3 regions of the Labrenzia sp. 5N genome follow, and region 1 is predicted to be linked to each of the others. Evidence: predicted binding sites of a transcription regulator. Region 1 holds the regulator's gene; each other region holds the start of a gene.
The links. Region 1 encodes HrcA, which represses chaperone genes, less so after heat shock. Its sites were predicted from a motif close to GTTAGCACTCNCNNNNNGNGAGTGCTAAC; they were not measured.
Positions count from the first base shown of each region.

Region 2: a site for HrcA is predicted at 5,065-5,093, ahead of HEP89_RS20660 (M20 family peptidase). Genes of this name have one in related genera too.
Region 3: a site for HrcA is predicted at 2,407-2,435, ahead of groES (co-chaperone GroES). Genes of this name have one in related genera too.

Region 1 is NZ_JAAZTM010000005.1:115,983-122,546, forward strand. It holds gene hemW (radical SAM family heme chaperone HemW) at 1-347, opposite strand, end outside; gene rdgB (RdgB/HAM1 family non-canonical purine NTP pyrophosphatase) at 363-1,001, opposite strand; gene rph (ribonuclease PH) at 1,013-1,726, opposite strand; gene hrcA (heat-inducible transcriptional repressor HrcA) at 1,898-2,971, shown strand; gene HEP89_RS07920 (molybdopterin-synthase adenylyltransferase MoeB) at 3,068-3,871, shown strand; gene secB (protein-export chaperone SecB) at 4,012-4,512, opposite strand; gene HEP89_RS07930 (ActS/PrrB/RegB family redox-sensitive histidine kinase) at 4,711-6,117, shown strand; gene HEP89_RS07935 (ActR/PrrA/RegA family redox response regulator transcription factor) at 6,133-6,564, shown strand, end outside.
Region 2 is NZ_JAAZTM010000020.1:8,393-14,956, forward strand. It holds gene HEP89_RS20650 (arylsulfatase) at 1-1,441, opposite strand, end outside; gene HEP89_RS20655 (transporter) at 1,937-2,920, shown strand; gene HEP89_RS20660 (M20 family peptidase) at 3,377-4,903, opposite strand; gene HEP89_RS20665 (vitamin B12-dependent ribonucleotide reductase) at 5,465-6,564, opposite strand, start outside.
Region 3 is NZ_JAAZTM010000004.1:31,058-37,621, forward strand. It holds gene HEP89_RS03200 (sigma-54 dependent transcriptional regulator) at 19-1,509, shown strand; gene HEP89_RS03205 (hypothetical protein) at 1,691-2,257, shown strand; gene groES (co-chaperone GroES) at 2,536-2,823, shown strand; gene groL (chaperonin GroEL) at 2,878-4,518, shown strand; gene HEP89_RS03220 (hypothetical protein) at 4,648-5,196, opposite strand; gene HEP89_RS03225 (isocitrate lyase/phosphoenolpyruvate mutase family protein) at 5,322-6,113, shown strand; gene HEP89_RS03230 (YceI family protein) at 6,319-6,564, shown strand, end outside.

The DNA.
Region 1 (6,564 bases):
GCCCGGTAACCGCGAAAGCGCTCGGCCTCGACCGACGAAGGATTGGCCTCCAGCGAAATCTCAACATTTTCGTCCATCGACCAGCGATCGGAAACCGCCTTCAGGATACGGTCGACCGTCGCCGGTTCCATGAGCGAAGGCGTGCCGCCGCCCAGGAACACGGACTGAACCGTCCTGCCCTTCGTCAAATCGGCGAAATGAGAGAGTTCCCGTTCGAAAGCGGCCGCGAAACGGGCCTGGTCGACCGGCTGGTGACGGACATGGGAGTTAAAGTCGCAATAAGGGCATTTGGCCGCGCAGAACGGCCAATGAATATAAATCCCGAAGCCTCCTTCGGCTGCCCCCACACCTGTCACGTCTTTTTATCCTTCCAGGCAGCCGGCAGAAAAGAGCTGGAATGCCCGCGCCCTGTGTGAAAGGGCGGATCCGTCCTTTGACCAGCCGTGTTTTTCTTCCGAGGTCATTTCGCCGAAGGTCCGCTCATGGCCATCCGGCTGGAAAACCGGGTCGTAGCCGAAGCCCTGCGTACCGCGCGGCGGCCAGACGATCTGTCCCTCGACCTCGCCACGGAAGAACTCTTCGCTGCCGTCCGGCCAGGCCAGGCACAACACGGCAACAAAAGATCCCCGGCGCTTGTCGTCCGTCGTTGCGCCCAGGGTCTGAAGCTTTTCCTCGATCGTGCGCATGGCCATCGCGAAGTCCTTGTCCGGACCTGCCCAGCGCGCGGAATAGATGCCCGGATCGCCGTTCAGTGCCGCAACGCAGAAGCCGCTGTCATCAGCCAGGGCCGGCAAGCGGGAAGCCTTGGCCGCCGCATGGGCCTTGATGGCTGCGTTTTCCTCGAACGTGACACCTGTCTCGTCCGGTTCCGGCAGGTCCAGCTCTCCGGCGGAGATCACTTCGAAACCATAAGGCTGAAGCAGTTCGTTGATCTCGCGGATCTTGCCCTTGTTGTGGCTTGCGACAACCAGTTTGCCCGGTTCCAGCTTGCGATGGCTCATGGTTTGCGCCCTTAGAGAATGGCCATTTTCTGAAGATCGACCAGCTTGCCGATGCCCAGCTTGGCCAGGCCCATGAGCTTGCCGAATTCTTCTTCGGAGAACGGTGCACCCTCGGCCGTTCCCTGGATTTCGACGATGCCGCCGGACCCGGTCAGAACGAAGTTGGCGTCGGTCTCGGCGGTGCTGTCCTCGGCGTAGTCGAGATCGAGCACCGGAGCACCTTCGTAGATGCCGCAGGAAATGGCGGCAATGTGATCCTTCAGGACCTCGCCGGAGACCATGTCACGGGCCTTCATCCACTCGATGCAGTCGCGCAAGGCAACCCAGGCACCGGTGATGGACGCAGTACGGGTGCCGCCATCGGCCTGGATGACGTCGCAGTCCACAGTGATCTGGTTTTCGCCGAGGGCTTCCAGATTGACGACGGCGCGCAGCGACCGGCCGATGAGACGCTGGATTTCCTGCGTCCGGCCGGATTGCTTGCCGGCACTGGCTTCGCGGCGCATGCGGTCGCCCGTGGCGCGCGGCAGCATGCCGTATTCAGCCGTCACCCAGCCGCGGTTCTGTCCGCGCAACCAGGGCGGAACCCGCTCTTCCAGGCTGGCGGTGCACAAAACGTGGGTGTCGCCGAACTTGACGAGGCAGGACCCCTCGGCATGTTTGGAGACCCCGCGCTCCAGTGTGACCGCACGGAGTTCATCGGCTGCGCGTTTGGACGGACGCATGCATATCCCTTTCGACTTTCGTTCCGGAAAAACCGCCGTTTCTCCAGTGTATTCGTTGGGGCCTTGTAGACCCCAACTTCCTTCGCCGTAAAGGCCTTGCGTTGTGATACTTCACGCAAGCCCCCTTTTGCGCCTATATCTTTTTGATGAAAGCCCGGTCGACCCCGGTGAGTGGTCACATTCGGAGAACAAGCCTTGAGCCTCAGCGACCTCGACAAGAGATCCCGTGAAATCTTCCGTTCGATCGTGGAAACCTATCTGGAGACCGGCGAACCCGTCGGGTCCCGGAACGTTTCGCGCAAGCTCGGCATTTCGCTGTCCCCTGCCTCGATCCGCAACGTGATGTCTGATCTGGAGCATATGGGCCTGCTGCATTCGCCGCATACCAGCGCAGGCCGGCTGCCGACCGAAATCGGGCTTCGGTTCTTCGTTGATGCCCTTCTGGAAGTGGGCGACCTGACCCAGGACGAGCGCCGCGCGATCGATGCCCAGGTGCGGGCCTCGCAAAAGGCGAATTCGGCCGAGCAGGTGCTGACGGAAGCCAGTCAGATGCTGTCCGGCCTGTCCATGGGCGCCGGCGTTGTCTTGACCCACAAGTCGGACATGCGGCTGAAGCACATCGAATTTGTGCGCATCGAACCGCTGAAGGCCCTGGCGATCCTCGTCAGCGAAGACGGGTCCGTCGAGAACCGCGTTGTCGATCTGCCGGGTGACCTGCCGTCCTCGGCTCTGGTGGAGGCCAGCAACTACCTGAATGCCCAGATCAAGGGCAGGACCCTGTCGGAAATCCGCTCCGAACTGGAAAAGGTCCGCGATGCGGACCAGGCCGAACTGGATCTCTTGAGCCAGAAGGTCATTGATGCGGGTCTTGCGGTCTGGGGCGGGGAAAGCGCCACCGATCCGGGCACGCTGATCGTGCGGGGCCGGTCCAATCTCCTGACCGATCTGGACGCCGTCGAGGATCTGGAGCGCATTCGCCTGCTGTTCGACGATCTTGAAAGCAAGAAGGATCTTATCCAGTTGCTGGGTCTTGCCGAACAGGGCGACGGGGTGCGCATTTTCATCGGCTCGGAGAACAACCTGTTCTCGCTGTCCGGATCCTCCCTGGTGGTGTCGCCCTACAGGGACAGCAACCAGCGCATCGTCGGTGTTCTCGGCGTGATCGGACCGACCCGGCTGAATTATGCAAGGGTGATCCCGATGGTCGACTACACCGCCCGGCTGGTGAGCCGGATACTCGGATAAACCTGCCGGAGACCGGATTTCCCGAGCGGGCGCGGGCTTGACCTGCCGCCGCCACCACCCCCATGTGTACCCGAGACCAGCCAGACAGGACCTGACATGCTTTCGCCCGCCGAACTGGAACGCTACGCCCGCCACATCGTGCTGCAGGAGATCGGCGGCGCCGGCCAGCAGAAGCTGAAAAATGCTCGCGTGCTGGTGATCGGTGCCGGCGGCCTCGGCGCGCCGGTGCTGCAGTATCTGGCAGCCGCCGGTGTCGGCACGCTCGGCATTGCCGACGACGACACGGTGTCTCTTTCCAACCTGCAGCGGCAGGTGATCCACGATACCGACCAGCTGGGTGAGCCCAAGGTTGCCAGTGCGGCAGAAGCGATTGCGCGACTGAACCCCAATGTGAAGGTCGAGCCGTACCCCACCCGCCTTGCCGGCCACAATGCCATGCAGCTCGTTTCCCGTTACGACCTCGTGGTGGACGGGTCGGACAATTTCGACACCCGCTACCTGGTTTCCGATGCCTGTTTCTTTGCGCAAAAACCGCTGGTGACGGCCGCCGTTGGCCAGTTCGACGGCTCGTTGACCACCTTGAAGCCCTATGAGACAGGCCCGGACGGCAGCGCCAACCCGACCTATCGGTGCCTGTTCCCGCAAAAGCCGCGCGACGGCTTGCTGCCGACCTGTGCCCAGGCCGGCATCCTGGGGGCGTTGACGGGTATCATTGGCGCCATGCAGGCCATGGAAGTTCTGAAGGAACTGACCGGAACGGGCGAGGGGCTGGTTGGCCGGATGATCCTCTTCGACGCCAGAACCGTGCGCATGGAAACCATTCGCTACAAGCGTTCCGCGAAGAACCCCCTCAACGGCGACACTCCAAAAACCTGGGCGGAGCTGCTGGAGGAGGCGTGACACGAGATCGCCCTCCCGCAGGGAGTGAGAAACCTGCTGTTGGCCGCTTCCCTCAAGTCTGACCGGACAGTCTTCCGGGCAAACAAAAACCCGCCCCGGTTGCCCGGGACGGGTTCTGTAAAACTGTGGTCTGACTGACCTTAGTTCGGCTTCTGCTCGGTCGCCTGCTGGGCAGCGGCCTGCTGGGCCATGTTCTGGCGGTAGAGCTGAGCGAAATCGATCGGGTCGAGCATCAGCGGCGGGAAGCCGCCGTTGCGGGTCGCTTCGGAAAGGATGTTGCGGGCGAACGGGAAGATCATGCGCGGGCACTCGATCATCACGAACGGATGCATGTGCTCTTTCGGCACGCCGGTGATCTTGAACAGGCCTGCGTAGACCAGCTCGACGTTGAACATCACCATGTCCGGGCGTTCTGCCTTGGCGGTCAGGGTCAGGACGACTTCAAACTGGTCGTCACCGATCTGCTGGGCACCGACGTTGACGTTGATATCGAGCTTCGGCTGGTCGCCCTGTGCCAGGGAGCGCGGCGCATTCGGGTTTTCGAAAGACAGGTCCTTGATGTACTGGCCAAGGATGTGCATGCCCGGCGCTGCTGCGCTTTCCGCCTGCGGCTGAGCGCCGCCGTCATTGGTGTCGGTCATCATCTCATTCCGTTGCGCGGTGCTGATCTGAAATGAAGAGCTATTAAATCCCTCCGGCTGGCCGCCGGCCCGCGTGATCCGGACAGCCGTGTTAGCGGGTGGCTACCACTTACGCCTTGTCGGCACAAGAGCCCCGGCCTTGCCAGCCGCCGGAATCCGCTTCAAAAGAGGGAAGTTGCCGTTCTCCAAGAAGTCCAGATGCACGAACAACCGACATCCAATATCACCCTGCCGCACCGGCGCCTGAAACTCGATACGCTGGTGCGCCTGCGCTGGCTTGCGGTGGGCGGCCAGTCCGCAGCGCTCTTGGTCGTGCATGTCGGTCTGGGCTATCCGACGCCGGCCGGACCTGCCTTCGCCATGGTGGCCCTGTCCGCCTGGCTCAACATCTTCCTGAAGATCCGCTGGCCCTCGGCCATGCGCCTGTCGGAACGCGCCGCAGCCCTGCAGCTTGCCTATGACATCCTGCAGATGAGCGGGCTTCTGTTCCTGACCGGCGGTCTGGGCAATCCATTCGCGTTCCTGCTGATGGCACCGGTGATGGTGTCCGCGACGGGCCTGTCGGCCCGTTACACGGTGATCCTCGGTATTCTGGCCACGGTTTGCGCCAGCCTGGTTGCGGTTTTCCACCTGCCTCTGCCATGGCCGGTGGGCGACGACTTCTCGCTTCCAATCGTCTATTCGGTCGGCATCTGGACAGCACTCGTCTCCACGCTCGGTTTCATGGCGATCTATGCGTTCCGGGTTGCCGAAGAGGCCCGCCAGATGGCGGACGCGCTTGCGGCAACCGAACTCGTGCTTGCCCGTGAGCAGCATCTCAACGCGCTTGACGGGCTGGCAACCGCGGCCGCGCATGAGCTCGGCACGCCGCTTGCCACCATCTATCTGGTGGCCAAGGAACTGACGGACGAATTCGAGGCGAGCGACCCCAGGGCCGAGGACGTGGACCTGATCCGCTCACAGGCCGAGCGCTGCCGGTCGATCCTGCGTCAGCTCACGAGCCTGTCGAGCGAGGAAGACCGGACCTACCAGCGCATGCCGGTGTCGCAACTGCTGGAAGATGTGGTCGACCCGCACAGGGGCACGGGCGTTGCGATCCACTCCACCGGGTCCGGAACCGGCGCCGAGCCGGTGGGTACACGAAACGCGGCAATCCGTTACGGACTTGGCAACCTGCTGGAAAATGCCGTCGACTTCGCCAAGACCCGCGTCGATGTGTCCGCCAGTTGGGACGAAACGACACTCTCGATTTCAATCAAGGACGACGGTCCCGGATTTTCGGTCGAAATTCTGGGCAAGATCGGCGACCCCTACGTTTCCGTGCGCGGCGGAAAGTCGCCGCAACGCGGCACCGGCGGAGGGCTTGGTCTTGGCATCTTCATTGCCAAAACCCTGCTGGAACGCACGGGTGCCAAGCTGCATCTGGAAAATTCGGCCCCACCCCAGACAGGGGCTCACATCCGCGTAAGCTGGCCGCGCAAGGTGTTTGAACAGGACGGCAGAGTGGACGAAACGGCTTTTTCACCCCATAACGGCAATAAAGCGCAAACAATGCATGCTGTGCCCGTGAATCCATCCGGGGTGCAGGAGAAGACGCAAGAATAAGACCGGTAGAGCCAAATGACGGACCAGACACCTGCCCTGAACAGTTCGGAGGACATGACCCTCCTGATCGTTGACGACGACAAGCCGTTTCAGCAGCGCCTCGCACGCGCCATGGAAAAACGCGGCTTTACGACGGAAACAGCAGACAGTGTTCAGGACGCGGCCGGCAAGATTGCCCAGAATGCCCCGGCTTTCGCCATTGTCGACATGCGGCTTGAAGACGGCAACGGTCTTGATGTCATCGAACAGCTTCGCCAGCGCCGTCCGGATGCCCGCGCCATCGTGCTGACCGGATACGGCAACATTGCCACTGCGGTCACGGCGGTCAAACTGGGGGCCATCGACTATCTCGCAAAGCCCGCCGATCCGGACGATATCGTTGCCGCGCTTGCGCGCAAGCCCGAAGACAAGGCGCAACCGCCGGAAAATCCGATGTCGGCCGACCGG
Region 2 (6,564 bases), on a different contig from region 1:
AGGCAACAAACTTGTTCACCAGGCCGAGTGCCGGACCGATGGCCCAGGACCTGTTCTCCTGCCATTCGTCAAATCCCCGGGCGTCGTGGAACCGTTCAAAGGGATCGAGATCGAGGCGCGTGATCAACGGGGAAGTCATTTCGTATTGGTTGCCGTTGAACCAACGGTCTTGGCTGGTGAACAGGAACTTCCATTCCCCGAAGCGCAGGCCGTGGAAAGTGGTTTCAGTGAAATAGAAGAACTCCATCCGGTTGGAAGGCCCGGTTTGGGTCAGCAACGGGGTCTGGTCATAGCCGTCCAGATGAACCTTGAAGGTCTTGCCGCCAATGTCCGCACCCGCCAGAAGCTGTTCCTTGATGTCTGGCTGACCCAGTTGGGACATGATGGTCGGGATCCAGTCCTCCATGGTCATAAGTTCGCCGGTGGTGGTTCCTGCCGGCGTTACTCCGGGCCAGCGCACTGCCATGGGCACCTTGAAGCCGCCTTCATAACCGCCCACGCCCTTTTCACCCCGGAAAGGCTGGTTGCCGCCGTCGGGCCAGGAATTGGACGCCGCACCGTTGTCGGTGGAGAACATCACCATCGTATTGTCGGCGACGCCAAGTTCGTCCAGCAGGTTCAGAAGCTCACCCACGTCGTCGTCCAGTTCCACCATGCCGTCGGCATAAACATTGCCGGTGCCGGTGATGCCATCATAATGGTCGTTCAGGTTGGTGCGATAGTGCATGCGGGTGGTGTTGTGCCAGACGAAGAACGGCTCGTTGGCGGAGACAGCCTCCGTAATGAAGCGCTTGCTTTCTTCAAGCACGTCCTGGTCAAGGTTGCGCTGAACTTCCTGGCCGAAGGGCCCGAGATCCTCGATCTCCTGACCGCCATCTGCTTTTGCAAAGCTGTGAATGATGCCTCGCTGTGCCAGGTTCGCATCCTCGAAAGCCTGTGCCGGATAATCCACCTGCTCGATATATTCCCCGGCGTTCAGGTGGTAGAGGATCCCGAAGAATTCATCAAACCCGTGGTTGGTGGGTAGATGTTCGTCCCGGTCACCAAGATGGTTCTTTCCGAATTGTCCGGTGCGGTACCCCAGGGGCTTGAGCATTTCGGCCAGTGTCGGATCTTCGGTCGAAAGACCTTGTGGCGCACCGGGGAGACCGACGGTGGACAGGCCGACCCTAAGCGGGTACTGGCCCGTGATGAAGGCGGCCCGGCCTGCGGTGCAGGACGCCTGGGCATAATGATCCATGAAGAGCATGCCTTCGTTTGCGATCCTGTCGATATTGGGCGTCTCGCCTGCCATCATGCCTCGGTGGTATGCCGAGATGTTCCACATCCCGACGTCATCCCCCCAGATGACGAGAATATTTGGCTTGTCTGGTTCCTGGGCTGTGGCAGCTACCGGGGCCAGGCAGGCAGCAAGTGCTGCTGCCGCAATAATTTTCAACATCACGCGGCTCCTTCACGAACGATAAGTCCATCAAACAGCCCAATGATCCCATACGTCAAATGGATTGCAAAAATTCTGTATGCAAATTTTGGGTGTGAGTTAATGCGAGTGTTCAAACAAGAAGGGTATATGCCACCGGAAAGTGAGCTGCTGATTTCGGGACAAGGTGGCAATGACTTCCAAAGTTGCGCCGACCAGACAGATCAGTGAACGTTGACGATTTACCCCAAGCGTAGTCCAATTCGTTGCTGGATAATATCCCGGGAAAATTGCATACTGTAGCTTCGCTACCAAATTGAAGTTGCTCTTTTTCTTCGGGTGTTGGGAGCTCGTATTGAAAAGGTGGCCCGGCAGACTGGCGAGTATGAGAGTAGAGGACTGCCTTCATGCAAAAATCGGTCTGTCAAACGGGCGGTAAGTGCGCAAGCAAGTGGAAATCGACACACAGGGCCATGCAGCAAACCCGTAGCGACTTTTGAGGCAGGAGAGGCGGACGTGGGCGAGACAAGAACCAGCAAAGCACGCAGACACTCACTCACCTTGAAGGTGTCGCTGTTCGCACTGATGTGCCTTGCGGGCACATCGCAGCAGGCAAACTCGGCTGAAAGCGGTGTCGGTTTTTATCTGCTTGGGTCTAAAGGGCCATTTGCGGCGGTGCTGCCCGGGCCGGGTGTCTACTTTCAAAATGACGTCTATTTCTATTCAGGGTCTGCCGGGGCGAGCCGTGACCTGCCTGTTGGCGGCCGGGTTATCGGCAATGTCGACGCGACCGCCTATATCGATCTCGCAACCGGCTTGTGGGTTGTACCGACAAGCGTTCTTGGGGGCAGCCTTGCCCTGCAGGCGACGGTTCCTTGGGGTGGACAATCCGTCGATGCCTCACTTGATGCCGGCGGAATTCTCGGAGCATCTGTCAGCGATACGGTGTTCACGATTGGTGACCCCGTGGTTGGCGCCTTGCTGGGCTGGCACAACGGCAATTGGCACTGGACGACGGGTTTCCTCGTCAACGTGCCGGTGGGGGACTACCAGAAAGGCGAGATTGCCAACGTTGCCTTCAACCGTTGGGGGCTCGACATCAACGGTGGCGTAACCTGGTTCGATCCCAAAAGCGGCTGGGAGGTTTCCGGTGTAGCCGGTTTCACCTTCAACGGCGAAAACCCGGCCACAAACTACACCACCGGAACGGAATTTCACTTCGAAGGGGCGCTCACCAAAACCTTTTCACCCCAGTTCTCGGCAGGGCTGGTCGGCTATTACTACGACCAGATTACAGCCGACAGCGGATCCGGCGCCAGGCTTGGCGATTTCGAGGGGCGCGTTGCCGCACTCGGCGGCACGGCGGGCTACAATTTCCAGCTCGGCCAGACACCGGTCTCGACACGCGTGAAGGTTTACCGGGAGTTCGCTGCGGAAAATCGTCTGGAAGGGACGTCGGCCTATCTCACCCTGACGATCCCGCTGGGCGTCAAACAGTAGCGCAGACTGGGCAAATTTTTATCTTGTTCAGCAGGCCATGAAGACCTCAAGTCACATGTACATGTGGCCTTTTTCAAGACAGGCGAGCGGCGCAAAACCAGATCCGTCTTTGCAGAGGGAGAACTTCAGGATTCCGCAGTCGATTTCCAAAAGAAGCCAGAGCTTTCAAGGATCTATCCAAACCAACTTCTACAGAGGCCGAGGAGTATCTCTTTGTTATTTCTGGTTTCGGTCGTAAAAAGCGTTTGAACGCAAGTCGCCCGACGCGTTGCCGAAAGCAATTTTGCCAGACAATCCTTCAGCTCGAAGACGAACGCCCCGGTCGAAAAGGCGGTATTGAGATCGGTATTTGCCCCTTGTGTTCGCCCGCTGGATGCCCGCGTTTCCTAAAAGGCTTATTTGGTACTATCGTTACCGTTGTCCCTGCAGTTCTGCCAAACAATGCTGGGCCCGATTTCACAGGTCGTCCAGATTGTCCATCATCTGGTAGAAGAAGCCGATGGTCTTGCCGTATTCATCGACTCTGATGCGCTCATTGACACCATGGAAACCTTCAAATTCCTTCGTGTTTTCAAGCTGGATGCCGGTGATGGTAAAAACGTCCGGAGCGAACGGCCGGGCCTGGAAGTGTTTTGAATCCGAGCCGCCGATCACGAAGAACGGCGCCACGACGAGATCATTGCCCCAGATCTGGCGAATGGTCTTTTCCAGTGCCTTGTAGCCGGGGCCTTCGGGGTCAGCCATGGCGGTTGCAGGTGTCGAGGCGGAGATGTCCCGAATGGTTATGCGGTCGTCGCCGATGGCATCCTTTACGTGCTGGATGATGACCTCGGGCGTGTCGCCGGGCATGGGGCGAAAATTCACGACTGCCGTCGCTGAAGGTGGCAAAACGTTATCCTTGATGCCGGCATTGAACATGCTGACGGCAATTGTCGTATGCATCATGGCCCGGGTGACCTGATTGCCGGCCATGACCTCGACAAACTGCTTTTCGAGATCGGTCATCTCGCCGTCCTTGCCGAAGGCAACGGCTGCATAAAGCGGCTGATAGGCTTCATCCAGTTCAGGCCCGAGGTAACGATACTGATGACGCAGCGCAGGATGAATGCGGTAGGGAAACTGCGCGGCTTCCAGCTTGGTGATCGCCTTTGCGAGAATGCCGATATTCGATTCCTCGGGCGGCTGCGATGAATGACCTCCGACCCCATGCATCGCCAGTTCAAGGCTGACGTAGCCCTTTTGCGCTATGCCGATCAGCGCCGTATTATCTGGAAGTCCGGGGAACAGACCGGGCACCAGCGGAGCTGACTCGTCCATGACGAAGGCAAATCGCTTGATGCCGCGTTTTTCCAGGGTCTCCGCAATGAATCTGGCCCCTTCCGGGCCGCCGACTTCCTCATCTTGACCAAAGACGAAATAAATCGTCCGTTCCGGTTGCCAGCCTTCCTTGATCTTCATTTCAGCAGCTTCAAGAATGCCGTGAATCTGGTTCTTGTCGTCAAGGACGCCACGTCCCCAGATGTATCCGTCGGCAACAGCCCCGGAGAACGGATCTTGTTCCCACTGATCTCGCGAGTCCGCCGGCACTGGCACCACATCCTGATGAGCGTAGAAGAGTGCTGGCTCCAGATCCGGGTTCTTGCCTTCCCAGGTGTAAAGCAGGCTGTAGGGACGAGGATCGCCGAGGATTTCTCGCTTCAAGACCTTGTGTACCTCCGGATAGGCCTCGACAAGGAACGCGTGATAGTCCTCAAACGCCTTGGTGTCGAAGTCGTCCCGGTCCTGGTTCGAGATCGTCGGAAACTGCACGGCCTTGGATAGTCGTTCGACCGCTCCATCGAGATCGACGTCGATCGAAATCTGCTCGACGCCTTTCATTTGCTTGGAAGAGAAATCCTGCGGCTCTTCCGCTAAGGCAGTCGCGCCAAAGGCAATGGAAGCCATGAGTGAAAAGCTGGCCGCATATCTGGTGGGGCGCTTCATGTTGGTCTCCTGGAGTGTGCGTTCGACTAGAACCGATTCTGGCTGATTGTGTTCTTTTAGATCTTGCCGTCCTTCTTGATCAGGATGAAATTTTCATCGGATCTGCGATCAGGCCAATTATTGTTCTCGACCGTCACCCGGTTAGCGAGAAGTTGCATCCATTTTGCACCCATTTTTCGAGCTTGGTAATTAATCTTGATCAATCAGGTGGTCTGATTTGCAAATTTGCCAAAAAGCGACGATGGGGAAGCACTACTTGAACCTGCGATCGTCGTCTTGGAAACCAGCTCTGTTTACGGGGGGCTCTTTGGATACTCGCTCATGGTCTGTCAGCGGCCCTTCGAATGCCGATGGTGTCGAGAACCGTGGCATGGAATGGCGGAAACCGGTGCTGGCAAAAAGAAAACCCGCCCGATCGTTTCCGATGGGCGGGTTCTTTCGTCTGGGCGCCGGGAGCCGCGCTGTGGCCGGTGGGAACCGGCCTGGGCGAACTCCCGGCTAAGCTTTGTGTGCGATGGAATTCAGACTTCCGGCCGGTGCCGGCCAGAAGTCTGTTGATCGTCAGCTGCAGCCGCTGGTGGAGCCGCAGGTGTCGCACTTCAGGCAGGTGCCGTTGCGCACCATGGTGAAGTTGCCGCATTCCGAGCAGCTCTCGCCTTCGTAACCCTTCATTCGGGCCTGAGCGATCTGCTGAGCCGCGGTTTTCACCTGTGGGGCAGGGGCCGAGGTCACTTCGACAGCGGCAGCTGCTTCCGAGCCGCGGGCGAAAGCCGTTGCGACGGCGGAGGTCTGGGCGGCGATTGTTGTGCCCAGTTCCACTTTCACCGCTTCGGTGATCTCGCCTGAAGGCTCGTTGCCGGCGACGAGACGGAAACGCTCGGTCTGGCCGCGGACGAGGCCGTGGGAAACCACACCGCCGGAGCTGCCCTTGTCCATGGTCTTGACCGCGCCAGCGCTGACCGGGCCGCTGAAGGCTTCCGGCGGAACGTGGGCAAGGTCGTGACGACCGAGATAGGATACTGCCAGTTCGCGGAACACGTAGTCGAGGATCGACGTGGCGTTCTTGATCGCATCGTTGCCCTGGACCATGCCGGCCGGTTCGAACTTGGTGAAGGTGAACGCGTCGACATATTCCTCGAGCGGCACACCGTATTGCAGACCAAGCGAAACCGAGATCGCGAAGTTGTTGATGAATGCCCGGAGAGCCGAACCTTCCTTGTTCATGTCGAGGAAGATTTCGCCGAGGCGGCCATCGTCATATTCGCCGGTGCGCAGGAAGATGGTGTGACCACCGATCTTTGCCTTCTGGGTGTAGCCCTTGCGGCGGGTCGGCAGCTTTTCCTGTTCGCGGACAACGCGTTCGACGATCCGCTCGACGATGCGTTCGGCAACCACTTCGGCCTTTGCAGCCATCGGCTTGGCGGCCAGAGCCTCGAGGGCCTCGTCCTCGTCTTCGTCCTCATCGGCCAGTAGCTGGGCGTTGAGCGGCTGGGACAGTTTGGAACCGTCGCGGTAAAGGGCATTCGCCTTGAGCGCGAGTTTCCAGGACAGCATGTAGGCTTCCTTGCAGTCCTCCACCGTCGCATCGTTCGGCATGTTGATCGTCTTGGAGATCGCGCCGGAGATGAACGGCTGGGCCGCTGCCATCATGCGGATGTGGC
Region 3 (6,564 bases), on a different contig from region 1:
GATGGGAGTTACCCAGCAATGGGGAGTAATGAGGGCAAAGAGCTGCCTGTTATAGTACGCGTACTTGACGCAACGGCCTCCGAGGCTGCCCGCACGTCCGCGGTCTGCGCCAAGCTGTCTCATGCCTGTACGGACCCCATCCTGTACACGGAATCCTCGTCCTGCCTGCAGGACCTTGCAGACAAGACCACCGACATTCTGATCATCGATCTGGAAACCATCGGTGGCGACGAAGCCCTGGAAGCCTATGCGGTCCGCTGTCCCAAGGCGGTCATCATCGCGGTTTCGGCCAAGGGGTCTGTCTCGCGGGCCGTCAGCGCAATGCGCGCCGGAGCCCATGATTTCCTGACCAAGCCCTTCTCGCTCGATGCGCTTGCGTCCAAGATTTCCTTCCAGCTGAAACAAAGAAGGCCCGTTCAACCGGTTGCTCCCGCAGCACCGCAGAGTGTCCAGCCTGTCGTTTCAATGCCGGAGCTATCAGCACCTCCGCTTCGCGCCGCACACATCAGGACCGAAAGCTCCGGAACGAACCGCCTGGTGGGCACCTCCGCCCAGATGCGCGACATCCACGACCAGATCGGTCGCATGGCGCCGTCGCAGGCTCCGGTCTTCATTACCGGAGAGTCCGGAACGGGCAAGGAACTGTGCGCTGCAGCGGTTCACGAATTATCCGAGCGCCGGTCCAACCGTTTCGTCACCTTGAACTGCGCGGCGATTCCGCGAGACCTCATTGAAAGCGAGATCTTCGGATATGTGCGCGGCGCCTTTACTGGAGCTGCAGACAACCGTGCGGGCGCGGCCGAACAGGCCGATGGCGGCACGCTGTTCCTGGACGAGATCGGCGAGATGGACCTTCTCCTGCAGAGCAAGCTGTTGCGCTTCCTGCAGACGGGGACGTTCCAGCGCCTCGGTGACACACATACCCGCAAGGTGGACGCGCGCATCATCTGCGCAACAAACCGGAACCCGGTTCAGGAAATATCCGCCGGCCGCTTCCGCGAAGACCTTTACTACCGGCTGCACGTGCTGCCGATCCACATGCCGCCTCTCAGAGAGCGCCGCGACGATATCCTGCCGCTCGCCGAAACCTTCCTTGAACGCTATTCGGCGGAAGAACGGCGCGGTTTCAGAGGATTTGATGCGGACGCGGAAGCGCGGATCATTTCCTATCCCTGGCCGGGCAACGTTCGCCAGCTTGAGAACACCATCCGGCAGATCGTTGTCATGAATGACGGTGCCGCTGTCACCTACGACATGCTGCCGCTGATCATTCGCGACCAGAGCAGCCGGCCGGGCACCTTGATCGACCTGTCCCGCGAGCGATCGCGCGTGGCGCCACCAAGCCGGCCGTTCGGAACCATCGAGCCGCTTTGGGCCCAGGAGCGGCGCATCATCGAAGACGCTCTTGATGCCTTTGACGGCAACATCGCCATGGCGGCAGCAGCGCTTGAGATCAGCCCTTCCACTATCTACCGCAAGCGCCAGTCCTGGACAGCCCGCAGCATGTAAATGCCCGGACCGGCGACACGTTAACCGCAATCGGGTTTTCTACTTTCGCGGATAACGAGTAGAGTACAGCTAAATCCGGCGTTTACCGCGCCGCACACATTGCCTTGTTTAATCGGACAAGTCGGTTTATATCGGCAAAATCGCTGAAAACGACAAGATTTAAAGGCGTGCGGGGATATAGATGATGCTGGTGGGAAAATGTGCTTTTCGGCAGACGCTGTCTGCTGTTCTGATTGCAACCGGACTGTCTGCTGGACAGCTGTCCGCGCAGGCCCAATCCCCCGCCAGTCCTCCAGAAGCTTTCCAGAACGCACTTGCCGCCTATGACCAGGCATGGGCGGCTGCCGGTCTTTCGTTCACGGCCGCAACGTTCGCTTCCAGCCCGAGCACCGGATATGGCCAGTATACGCCGCGCGCTGATGCGACGTTCGCCGATGGTGAAGCGCTGTCTGTCTACGCGGAACCGGTCGGTTACGGCTTTCAGGAAACCGCAGGTGGTTATGCCTATGAGCTGACCGCGGACTACAGGCTGCTGACCAAATCCGGCCAGGTTCTGGCCGAACAGGAGAACTTCGCGACCTTTTCCGGCAGCGGCCGGTCCAAGCAGCGTGAACTTTCCGCGGCCCTCACGTTTCAGTTCAGCGGCCTGCCGGCCGGCGACTACCAGCTGGAAACGAGCTTCACCGACGAAATCGGCGGCAAAACGAGCGCCTTTACACTGCCTTTCAGCGTTTCCGGCGCGAATTGAGCCGGGCTCGCTGACACCGTAACAGCGACGCCATAATTCCGCCTCCCCGGTCTGTTGACTACCCCATAGGCGCAACGCGACCGATTGCGATTAAATTCTCGTCACAAAGCATTGACAAGCTGAGCACAGCTACATAAATCCATGGCGCTGTTAGCACTCGCTGTTAAGGAGTGCTAATTGGTGACGGGAGGCAATTTCCTTCCGTGCAACGCAACCCAATGTTCATGTCTCGCGCGCTGCCTATTGCGTGGGGCGCGCTCATGAGAGGAAACAGTGTTATGGCATTTCGTCCACTGCACGACCGTGTCGTCGTTCGCCGCGTAGATTCTGAAGCAAAGACTGCTGGCGGCATCATCATTCCGGACACCGCTAAGGAAAAGCCGCAGGAAGGCGAAATCATCGCCATCGGCACCGGCGCCCGCAAGGACAACGGCGAGATCGTTCCGCTCGACGTCAAGGCTGGTGACCGCGTTCTGTTCGGCAAGTGGTCCGGCACCGAAGTCAAGATCGACGGTGAAGACCTCCTGATCATGAAGGAATCCGACATCATGGGCGTGATCGCGTAACCAGCCGCGAACCGCTTCTGATTTCAACCTGTTCCAAAAGAGTGAGACGATCACATGTCTGCTAAAGAAGTAAAATTCTCCTCCGACGCACGTGAGCGCATGCTGCGTGGTGTCGACACCCTCGCAAACGCCGTCAAGGTGACCCTCGGCCCGAAAGGCCGTAACGTCGTTCTCGACAAGGCTTTCGGCGCACCGCGCATCACCAAGGACGGTGTGTCTGTTGCCAAGGAAATCGAACTGGAAGACAAGTTCGAAAACATGGGCGCCCAGATGGTGCGCGAAGTGGCTTCCAAGACCAACGACATCGCTGGCGACGGCACCACCACCGCGACCGTTCTGGCTCAGGCCATCGTCAAGGAAGGCGCCAAGGCTGTTGCAGCCGGCATGAACCCGATGGACCTGAAGCGCGGCGTTGATCTTGCTGCTGCTGAAGCCGTCAAGGCTCTGACCGCTGCTTCCAAGACCATCACCACCTCTGGTGAAGTTGCACAGGTCGGCACGATCTCCGCTAACGGCGACGAGCAGGTCGGCAAGGACATTGCCGAAGCCATGCAAAAAGTCGGCAACGAAGGCGTGATCACCGTCGAGGAAGCAAAGTCCCTCGAAACCGAACTCGAAGTCGTTGAAGGCATGCAGTTCGACCGCGGCTACCTGTCTCCTTACTTCGTCACCAATGCTGACAAGATGATGGCTGACCTGGAAAAGCCGTACATCCTGCTGCACGAGAAGAAGCTTTCCAACCTGCAGGCCATGCTGCCGATCCTGGAAGCTGTTGTTCAGTCTTCCCGTCCGCTGTTGATCATTGCTGAAGACGTTGAAGGCGAAGCACTTGCTACCCTCGTCGTCAACAAGCTGCGTGGCGGCCTGAAGATTGCTGCTGTCAAGGCTCCGGGCTTCGGCGACCGCCGCAAGGCCATGCTGGAAGACATCGCGATCCTGACCGGCGGCACCGTTATCTCCGAAGATCTCGGCATCAAGCTGGAGAACGTGACCCTCGACATGCTCGGCACCGCCGAGAAGGTGTCCATCACCAAGGAAAACACCACCATCGTTGACGGTGCTGGCTCCAAGGACGACATCAACGGCCGCGTTTCCCAGATCAAGGCTCAGATCGAAGAAACCACTTCCGATTACGACCGTGAGAAGCTCCAGGAGCGTCTTGCAAAGCTCGCAGGCGGCGTTGCCGTTATCCGCGTTGGCGGTGCGACCGAAATCGAAGTGAAAGAGAAAAAAGACCGCGTCGACGACGCTCTGAACGCAACCCGCGCTGCCGTTGAAGAAGGCATCGTCCCGGGTGGCGGTACCGCTCTGCTGCGCGCCAAGAAGGCAGTCGAAGGCCTGGCCTCCGACAACGCCGACATCGCAGCTGGTATCAAGATCGTCCTGCGCGCTCTGGAAGCTCCGATCCGTCAGATCGCTGAAAACGCTGGTGTCGAAGGCTCCATCGTTGTTGGCAAGATCCAGGAAAACGACGATCCGTCCTTCGGCTTCAACGCTCAGACCGAACAGTTCGTCAACATGATCGAAGCTGGCATCATCGACCCGACCAAGGTTGTCCGTACTGCTCTGCAGGACGCAGCTTCCGTCGCTGGTCTGCTGATCACCACCGAAGCCATGGTTGCTGAACTGCCGAAGAAAGACGCTCCGGCAATGCCGGGCGGCGACATGGGCGGCATGGGCGGCATGGGCTTCTAAGAAGCCCAAAGCTCACAAGCTTTGCAGAAAGGGCGGTCTTCGGACCGCCCTTTTTTCTTGGCCGCCCATCATCTCATGCTTGTGCCGCCTCGCGGCACGGGCTTCTAAGAACCTCATAGCGTCAACGATTCAGCTTGCTGCGAACGCGGCCATCCGGACTCCGCAAACGATCATCAGCAAAAGTCCGGCTATGACAGAAATCACTCCAACCGCAATTGCGTGAAGCCATTGGCTTGCCGCTTTCGACAAGTAAAAAGCATCGTGATTACCCCGGACAGGACCCAAAGGCGACCTTGGTGACTGTTTCCAACCATTTGTCTTCAGACTAATTTTGGTGACCGGAAAATCCGTCCGATCGAACCTTGATCCGGACTGGATAGCAAGTTGGTCGGCAAAACCTGAATTTTCGTAGACAGGAATTATATCGGGCGCTGGATAGTTTTCGCTGACGCCGGCACCTAATGCTTTCAGGCCGAAACCGGAAAGTAAAAACGATATCAATACAAATCGTCTTACCTGCCGCAGAATACGGTAGACATATTTTTTGCTCTTACTTGAGTGGCCGTTCGCTGCCGCTTCCCCCAAATATGCCCCCTTACAAAGCCCGTTCCTCAATACAAATGTTGAAGGAATCGAGCCAGCTAAACCATAGGTGTAGATTTCCTGGCTCGAATTCAATCGGAAGTGCAAGATTTCAGATTTAGAACGACCTTCCGTTCAACCAAGCGGCGCACTTGCCCTTCTTGCTACCTCTGTGTTTTCATATCGGTCCAAGATAGCCCTGCTCTTCGCGCATCCTTCAAATGTCCAGCCCAGCCAATGTCTTTCGAGAACTGCACGAGACCGGGTGCTTTATCGTGCCCAATCCGTGGGATGCCGTATCCGCCAGGCTGTTGGTGCACTGCGGCTTCAAGGCACTGGCCACCACGTCGTCGGGATATGCCTTCACGACAGGCCGGCGCGATAGTTCCCGGCAAATTTCCGGACAGGAAGCAATCGACCACGCATCGGCATTGTCCCGTGCAACTGGCCTTCCCGTCACGCTGGACGGAGAAGACTGTTTTGCAGACACACCGGAAGGTGTCGCGGAGACGGTCGCACGTGCCGTGAAAGCCGGGCTTGCCGGCATCTCTATAGAAGACCGGGACACGTCCAATCCCGGTCACATAAGACCATATTCCGAAGCTCTCGAGCGCGTTCACGCCGCTGTCTTGGAGGCCCGGAAATCCGGGATCGTGCTGACGGCTCGCGCCGATGGTCTTGGCAAGGGAGCCTATGATCTTGATGAGGTTCTTCGCCGTCTGTCCGCTTTTGCCGAAGCAGGGGCAGACGTCGTCTACGCCCCGGGCCTACCTGATCTTGAAGCCATACGGACGGTCTGCGCATCGGTACCTGTTCCGGTCAACCATGTCATCGGGCAAGGTGCAACGGGCCTGTCCTTCGACCAACTCGCAGACGCTGGCGTGCGGCGGATCAGTCTTGGCGGATCATTTACCCGCGCGGCCCTCAATGCGATCAATACACTGGGTCAAACCATCGCCGCGGGAGATTTTACCAGCCTTGATGCTGCTCCCGCCTGGTCAAGGCTTTGTTAGATGCCAAAGCCCAACACCCGCCTCGCCCGGCGACAGATCAGGGCCGCGAGATTGACAACATACCAACTGGTCGGTATCTTTTGATTGCCTGGTGGCCGATCGGCAAGACCACTGGCTATGGCCACATGTAATTCAGCCACGGCTGCACCTGAAATCGGCCTGAACACACCGCTGTTTCCAACTACCGGTCAATAGAGGAACCACTATGCCACTGTCCCCGGGACTTCGTTTTCTGTCTGTACTTTGCGGTGTCGCAGCGGTGCTGTTGCCATCACGTGCTGCAAATGCAGGTGACGCCGCGACAGCTCTACCGGCAGGCGGTTACAAGATCGACAAATTCCATTCGACGCTCGTCTTCCGGGCAAATCACCTCGGCTTTTCGTACTACAGCGCATCCTTTGCTGACTTTGACGCCGCGCTGGAACTCGATCCCGCTGATCCGGCCAACGCC